One region of the Rhodoligotrophos defluvii genome, then DNA from elsewhere that is predicted to be linked to it. Evidence: predicted binding sites of a transcription regulator. Region 1 holds the regulator's gene; the other holds the start of a gene.
The links. The regulator LexA, encoded in region 1, represses DNA repair genes until DNA is damaged. The targets are predictions, from matches to a motif close to TGTTCNNNNTGTGTTCNG.
Positions count from the first base shown of each region.

Region 2: a site for LexA is predicted at 1,496-1,513, ahead of E4P09_RS22260 (helicase-related protein). Genes of this name have one in related genera too.

Region 1 covers NZ_SZZM01000007.1:122,000-126,196, reverse strand. The annotation lists gene E4P09_RS23150 (50S ribosomal protein L11 methyltransferase) at 1-19, opposite strand, end outside; gene E4P09_RS23145 (hypothetical protein) at 615-1,280, shown strand; gene lexA (transcriptional repressor LexA) at 1,957-2,664, opposite strand; gene recA (recombinase RecA) at 3,104-4,177, opposite strand.
Region 2 covers NZ_SZZM01000006.1:256,991-261,187, forward strand. The annotation lists gene E4P09_RS22255 (DUF3108 domain-containing protein) at 231-1,094, shown strand; gene E4P09_RS22260 (helicase-related protein) at 1,692-4,197, shown strand, end outside.

The sequences.
Region 1 (4,197 bases):
GCAGATTGCTGACGGTCAACACATGCATCGAGGCGCTTATGGCCCGCCGTTTGGCCTCGATCAAGCTTTCGAAGAGCGCGATGTGGCTTGCCGGCCCGGCGCATGCGCCGCACAGCAGAGCGACAGCTGAGTGCCCGCAACTGGGCCATGCCAAGCTTCCGCAGCATTCAGCTCAGCTTGTTGCCACAGCGCCCGCCGAGATTTTGCCCAGTGGCAATCTCAGTGGAGTGCGAAACTATGCTTGGCTTAATCCCCATCACAGTGTTGGGAAGAGTCATCACGGAGTGGCGGCGCGCGACGGCGCCGGCCGATGAAACACCATCGTGCCGGCAAACCGAAGAGGCCGCGGCCGGCGATGCCGGCGCATGCGGACCGGGGCTCCCGATGTGGGATAAGCTTCCCTTTATCGACATCTGGCCGTTGATCTGATTGGACACGGAGGCTGTACGCGTTCGCCGGGATCATTTTCTTTGATGCCCGGCAACGCGGCTTCGCGTTCCGGGTGTAGTTTGGCACCTGTGGCATCTTTCATGGCCATGGGAGCGATCCAATGCCTTCGCCTTCTTGCCCAAATGGCTAGTTATTGGCTCCCCCCGTCCTAAACGGGAGCGCAAATGATGATGCACCAACTCGCTACAGCCGCGGAGTTGTTCTTTCCCATTCGACTGCTCGTAAAGCTCGGCTTCAGCCTGTTTGGCGGCTCCGACGCCGACCAAGACCACGTGGGCGCGCCAAACGAGACCGCCACCGCCGTCGAGCTTCCGCTTGCCCCGGCGGAACCATCGCATGAGAACGCGATTCCCGAGCAGCTGCCGCTCGTCGCGCCTGCGATCCTGGCAGTCGCCGACGACAGGGCTTTCGCAAACGAAGAAGACGAGACGGCCGAGGCTTTGCCATCCGCAGGAGATGCCGGGATTGCGGAGGCCATGCTCTCCGCGCTGGTCCTATGGTCAGGCCTCGAACCTGAAGAGGAAACAGCTCGGCAGGAAGCGGCAACCACAAGTGCAGACCTGCCCGCCCAGCCTGCGACGGCACATGAAAGCACCGAGCGGATGCCTGTCTATCATCCCCATCTCGAATTGCCGATCAATCCCGCCCTGCTTAAGAAGATTTGCGACGGCCTTCACGCCATCGGCCGCCCTTGTTCGGCGATGGCCCTTGCAAGCCGCGTCCGCACGCCCAAGCAGAACGACGAGAGTGACCTCCGCGAGGAGACCCATGGCGAATTTCATTCCGCTCACGCCGCCGAGGGAACGTCGGATCTCCTGGTTCTCGCCTGAGCCTCGATTGGCGGCGTGACCCCGCGTGGTGCGCTCGCGACCCGCGTTCCCCAAATTGCCTGTTCCCCTCCGGGATCAATTCCCAAAGCATTCTCGAGCGAAGGGGATGCCGGTTCGCGTGAAGAAAATGCGACCAAGCAAGAACCTGAAGCGGTTCCGCGATTCAAAGAAAAGCGGAACAGCTCTAGAACGGGATGATGGTTCGTTGAACCGCCATCCCGCTCCAATCCTGCGAATCCCGCGTTGGGCGTAGTCCTTCTCCGAAAACCAGTGTCCGCGTTCCCCTCGTGGATCTCCGGTTCCCTGGCGCAGATCGTTGGCCTTGCCTGGTGATCACCCCAATGACCACGCCCCGTCGAATTGAGGAGCGTGGGGATGGCCCCGCGCCCCTTCCCTAATGGAGCCGGACTCACACCTCTCGATTGCGCTCGGGGAGTTGAATACGACGGGCGGACTGTGAAGGCTGCTCGGCAGCCCGCATCAGTGTCTGCTTTGGCCCTGACGGCCCAGCGGAGCCAAGCCATGACCTTTTTTCCAACGACACCAGCAACTTGCGTCACTGCCGCGCGCGGCAGTCCACACAGAGGCCATGACGGAAAGCCAGCGGTATCTCGCTACCTCCCTTGAGCACAAGGCATCGCACGCCCCAAAGCTCATAATGCGGCAATCCCCAGCCCTAATACCGCCGGATCAGCGCGACGAGCTTGCCCTGGATACGCACCCGGTCGGGGCCGAAAATGCGGGTCTCATAGGCCGGGTTCGCGGCTTCCAGAGCGATGGAATCGCCCTTGCGCCGAAGCCGCTTGAGGGTCGCCTCCTCCCGGTCCACCAGAGCAACCACGATCTCGCCGTTATTGGCGTGATCGGCGCGCCGGATAAGAACCGTGTCACCCTCCAGTATACCCGCATCGACCATGGAATCGCCTCTGACTTCTAAGGCGAAATGCTCGCCGCTTCCCAAGAGATCGGGCGGCACGGCGATGTTGTGGGTATGATCCTGAATCGCATCGACCGGCACGCCGGCCGCGATGCGCCCCATGACCGGAACGATGGCCGGGGTCAGCGAGTCCTTGTCGCCGCCCGCCGTGGGGCGCACCTTCCCCAGAGATCCTTCGATCACATTGGGGCTGAAGCGCTTGGGTGCAGACGAACCCAGGCTGCCCGCATGGCTATCAGGCAGCCGGACAACTTCGAGCGCCCGTGCCCGGTGCGGCAAACGGCGAATGAAGCCCCGCTCTTCCAGAGCGGTGATCAGGCGGTGAATGCCGGATTTGGACCGCAGGTCCAGCGCCTCCTTCATCTCCTCGAACGAAGGCGGCACACCAGCTTCCTTGAGGCGCTCGTGAATGAACATCAGAAGCTCGTGTTGCTTGCGCGTCAGCATATCAGGCCAATCCCGGCTGGCGAGCGGCGAACGATTTGAAAACGGCCGCCGACTCGAAAGAGAACAAAGACGAAACCCTTATACGCGTTCTATATATGTTCGGCAAGGTTAAGGCGGCGTAAATTTGCAGGCTCGAAGCCTTGAAAGCTGCCCAATCCCGCCCACGGTCTGGCGGCCCCAGCACAGGGAGATCCGCAATAAGGGGCGGGCGGGTCAACCATCGGCATGTCGCAAGAGATCGAGCCGAACCGTCCGGAGCCGATCAGCATCCGCCCGACGCCGGTCGGCCCGAAAAGACCGGCGGTCGTGACATGAGCAACCAACGACCGAAACACAACCACGATCGGGGGCGCCCGCACGGCAGCACCCGACCTCACGAGCATCATCCCGCCGCTTGGACCGGCGTGATCGGCAACAGCCCCAAGCCCGGGCGGGCTGCTCAATCGAGATCGACCGCGTCGCTCTCCTCGCCCCGCAAGAGCGAGCTCGCCACCAGCCCCGCATTGCTCCGGATTGCCTGCTCGATCTGCGCCGCAATGTCCGGGTTGGCCTTTAGAAAACTCTTGGCGTTCTCCCGCCCCTGCCCGATTCGCTCCGAATTATAGGAGAACCAGGAGCCGGACTTCTCGATGATGCCGGCGGTGACACCGAGATCGAGCAATTCGCCCGTCTTGGAAATGCCCTCGCCATACATGATGTCGAACTCCACCTGCTTGAACGGCGGCGCCACCTTGTTCTTGACCACCTTTACCCGAGTCTGGTTCCCCACCACGCTGTCCCGGTCTTTGATCGCGCCGATCCGGCGGATATCCAGACGCACCGAGGCGTAGAACTTGAGCGCGTTGCCGCCCGTGGTGGTCTCGGGATTGCCGAACATGACGCCGATCTTCATCCGAATCTGATTGATGAAGATCACCATGCAATTGGACTTGGAAATCGAGCCCGTGAGCTTGCGCAGCGCCTGACTCATCAGACGTGCCTGCAGACCGGGCAGGCTTTCGCCCATTTCGCCGTCGAGCTCGGCCTTGGGCGTGAGCGCGGCGACCGAATCGATGACCAGGACCTCGATGGCGCCCGAGCGCACCAGCGTATCGGCGATCTCCAGCGCCTGCTCGCCCGTATCCGGCTGCGAAATCAGCAACTCGTCGAGATTGACCCCCAGCTTGCGCGCATAGACCGGATCAAGCGCATGCTCGGCGTCGATGAACGCACAAATGCCGCCGCGCTTCTGCGCCTCGGCGACCGTGTGAAGCGCGAGCGTGGTCTTGCCCGACGATTCCGGTCCGAAGATCTCGATCACCCGGCCCCGCGGCAGGCCGCCGATGCCGAGCGCGATGTCGAGCCCCAGCGAGCCGGTCGAGACGGCTTCGGTCTCCACCGCCTTGTCGCCCTGCCCGAGCTTCATGACGGAGCCCTTGCCGAAATGCCGCTCGATCTGTCCGAGGGCCGCTTCGAGCGCCTTTTGCTTGTCCATCGCCCCGCTCTCGATCACCCGTAATTCTGGTCTCGACATCTGGCGCTCCTTATTTCACA
Region 2 (4,197 bases), on a different contig from region 1:
GAATAAGGGGCTCGCGGCGCTTGCGCACCTGATGATAAGGTTGGCCTGCTATAAGGGTTGAAGGCGGCCCGCGTCAAGTCGGCAGCCTCATTCAGCGCGCATTCATGGCACCATGATAGACGGAATTCATGGTCGGCTGCCAATCTGTGCGGCGCCCCCTGATTGTTTGGCGGTTCAGCTCATTTGGGAAGATCCCGCCGGCGCTGCCGGCGATATCCACGGAACGGATGATGGCTCAGGCATTTTCGATCGTTTTGCAAGCCGGCAGACTCTTGCGCGCGGGGCTGCTGGCTGCCGCGCCACTCATGGTGGCCGGCGCGACCCCCGCCGCGGCCCAGGCCGAGAAGATCACGCTCGATTTCGATGTGATCGCCCACGGCACCCGGGTCTATGACATTGGCGTCGAGTACCGGTTGTCCCGCGAGGGCTACACCGCCGTCCTGAACGCTGAAACCACGGGGCTCGTGGGCTTCTTCATGGACGAGCAGCTGCAGATGCAGGCGAGCGGCGCGCTCACGTCTTCATCGGCACAGCCAGCCCGCTTCACCTACAGCCAAGCGGAAGGTAAGGACCGCCGGACCGCACAGCTGCGCTGGACCGCATCGCGCGTGGAGGTGGAGCGAAGCTACAGCCTCGACGAGGATCGCCGCAGGGACCTCGAAAGGGCGGTGGAGAAGACGCTGCCGGACCCCTTGAGTGGTGTACTGAACGCCTTGCTGCCGTCGCCCGGCAAGGTCTGCGCCGGCAGCCAGCGGGTCTATGACGGCAAGGAGGTGTTCGAACTCAGCTTCTCCTATCTCGGAACGACGCAGCTTCAGGAAAAGGGCAGCGGCTATCGGGGGCCCGTTCACCAGTGCCGGGTGCAATATAAATCCATTGCCGGCCTGTCCAAGAAGCGCGCAGCGCGCAACCGAGCCAACCCCCCGGTCTACACCGTGTGGTTCGCACCGGTGCACGCGTCGAGCCTGGGGCGCGATATCCTGGTTCCGGTGGCAGCCTCCGGTGAGATGAAGGGTCGTGCGGTGCGCATTGTTGCCCGGGAGGCCACCATAGATGGCAAACCATTGAAGAGCGAAGCACGCAAACCTGAATAGTGTGCCCTGCGCCATATTGATACAGACGGTTAAGAACCGGATGCGCAGGACGCTTTTCGACGTTGAAATGGCGGGATTGATCGAGGCGAAGATCTTGTCTTTCAGCGGCGCGACACCACAATATTTGCCGGGAACAAATGCCGAAAACGGCTGCATCATCGATTCGCGCACGATCCGTTCTCGTTTGTTCCGCATTGTTAACAAGCGCCATCGTCGGGCAGTCATATTGATGCAGCAGGTTGTTAACCGAGAATCGCTGCGGTTAACTCTTGACGGCTGGCGGGACTCTGGGCTAGCGCCTCCGAACGCTCGCCGGAATGCTGAGCGGAAACAGAAGAAACGGCGGAAATCCGGGCATCTCACGAGCGAACAAATGCGGAAAATACCGCAAGTCAATGATTCGGTCGATTTTTGTTCGCCTGACGTTCCAGATGTAAACGCGAGGGGCTATGGTCGGCCGTACAGGGCTGGTGAGGCTTCCTCGCCAGCAGCACAACGTTGGTCGCGCTCAGAGAGGCATCGCTTGCTCATGACCGGCACTCATCCTACCTCCCCCATGTCGCGTTGCGTCGCGTAAGCCCTCGAGCATAGCATCACATGAAATCAATCACGGCGGTTCTCGGCCCTACCAATACCGGCAAGACTCACTTGGCGGTCGAGCGCATGCTCGGCCATGCGACCGGCATGATCGGCTTGCCGCTGCGGCTGCTGGCCCGCGAGGTCTATGACAAAGTTGCCCGCAAGGTCGGACCGGAGGCCGTGGCCCTGGTCACCGGCGAGGAGAAGATCGTACCGGTAAGCCCGCGCTTCTGGGTATGCACGGTCGAGGCGATGCCGCCGGAGCTGGAGGTCGATTTCCTGGCCATTGATGAGGTGCAGCTCGCGGCCGACCTCGACCGCGGCCACATTTTCACCGACCGCATTCTCCACCGGCGTGGCACACAGGAGACGATGCTGCTCGGCTCGGCGACGATGCGCCCGATGATCGAGCGGCTGCTGCCCGGCACCAATTTCATCACCCGGCCGCGCTTTTCAAAGCTGACCTTCTCCGGCAGCAAGAAGCTGACACGCCTGCAGCCACGCACGGCAGTGGTCGCCTTCTCGGCGGAGACGGTCTACGGCATTGCCGAACTCATCCGCCGACAGCGGGGCGGTGCCGCCGTGGTGCTCGGCGCTTTGTCGCCGCGCACCCGGAATGCGCAGGTGGCTCTCTACGAATCCGGCGACGTGGACTTCCTGGTAGCCACCGACGCGATCGGCATGGGCCTCAATATGGATGTGGACCACATTGCCTTTGCCCAAGCGCGCAAATTCGACGGCTTCAATTTCCGAGACCTGACGCCGGCCGAGCTTGCCCAGATCGCGGGGCGCGCCGGCCGGCACATGAACGATGGCACGTTCGGGGTCACGGGCGAGGTCGAGCCATTTTCGCGCGAGGTGGTCGACCGGATCGAGAACCACAATTTCGAGCCGGTGCGCACTCTGCAGTGGCGCAACAAGGAGCTGGACTTTACCTCGATCGACGCATTGCTACGCAGCCTGGCTGAGAGCCCGGCCGTTGCGGGCCTGATGCGCGCCCAGTCCGGCGCCGATCAGATGGCGCTGGAATATCTCTCGCGCGATCCGGACATAATGGACCGCGGGCGCGGGCGCGAGGCGGTGGCCAAGCTGTGGGAGGTCTGCCAGATCCCCGATTACCGCAATACCATGGGCAGCGATCACGCGAACCTTGTGGCGCGGGTCTATGGCTTCTTGTCATCGCCTGAAGAACGCATCCCATCAGACTGGTTCGCGCAGCAGTTGCGTTCAGCGGACAGTATTGAGGGCGATATCGATACACTTGCCACCCGAATCGCCCATGTGCGCACGTGGACCTTCATCGCCAACCGCAATGATTGGCTGGCGGACGCAGAAGAGTGGCGCGAGAAGACCCGCGCCATAGAGGACCGGCTGTCGGACGCGCTGCATGAGCGGCTGTCGCAGCGGTTCATCGATCGCCGCACCAGCGTGCTCATGAAACGCATGCGGGAAAAGGAGCGGCTGGCCTCCTCTGTAGAGACCGGCGGCGAAATCATGGTGGAAGGCGTGTTCGTAGGCCATATAAAAGGCTTTCACTTTGTGCCAGATACCAGCGGCGACACATCTGAAGGGCGAACCTTGCGGGCAGCTTCCATGAAAGCCGTTGCAGCTGAAATTTCCGATCGCGCCAAGCAACTCGTTGATGATCGGGTCGAACTCTTCGGGCTCACCCGGACCGGCGCGGTCACGTGGCGTGCCGCCAAGGTGGCGCAGTTGGTGGCCGGCTCTCACATCCTAAAGCCGCGGGTGGAGCTGATTGCCGATAATCAGCTCTCGGGGCCGGACCGGGAAGCGGTGCAGAAACGGCTCGAGCAGTTCGTCGAACACCGTATCGGCGAGGTGCTCAAGCCGCTGGTGCAGCTGGAAGCGGCTCAGGACTTGCAGGGCTTGGCGCGCGGTTTCGCGTTCCGGCTGGTCGAGCAGCTCGGCAATCTGAAACGCGACGAGATCAGGGAAGAAGTCAAGCTGCTGGACCAGGAAGCGCGTGCCGGGCTGCGCCGCTATGGTGTGCGCTTCGGCGCCTTCCACGTCTTCCTGCCGCTGTTGCTCAAGCCGGTCGCCGCCGAACTCAAGGTTCTGCTATGGGGCCTTCAGGAGCAGCAGGCTGGCCGGCTGGAGATCGCTGCCCTGCCAGAGCTGCCGCCGCAGGGATTGACGTCCGTGGTGGTGGATCCGACGGCGCCCAGGGGCTTCTATCACGCTGCCGGTTTCCGTATCTGCGGCACCCGGGCCGTGCGCATCGACATGCTCGAGCGGCTTGCGGACATCATCCGCCCGCGGGTGTTCTGGAAACCGCAAGCGGAAGGTGACGTGCGGCCGGCCGGTTCGGTCGAAGGCGGCGGCTTCACGGTCGTGCCGGACATGATGTCGCTGGTGGGCTGCTCGGGTGAGGAATTTGCCGGCATCCTGCGTGCGCTTGGCTTCCGGTCGGAACGGCGCAAGCCTACGCCACAGCCGGTCAATGCGGCAGAGGAGCCGAAGCCCACCGCTGTGGCGCCTACTGCGGCGACGCCCGCTGACGCAC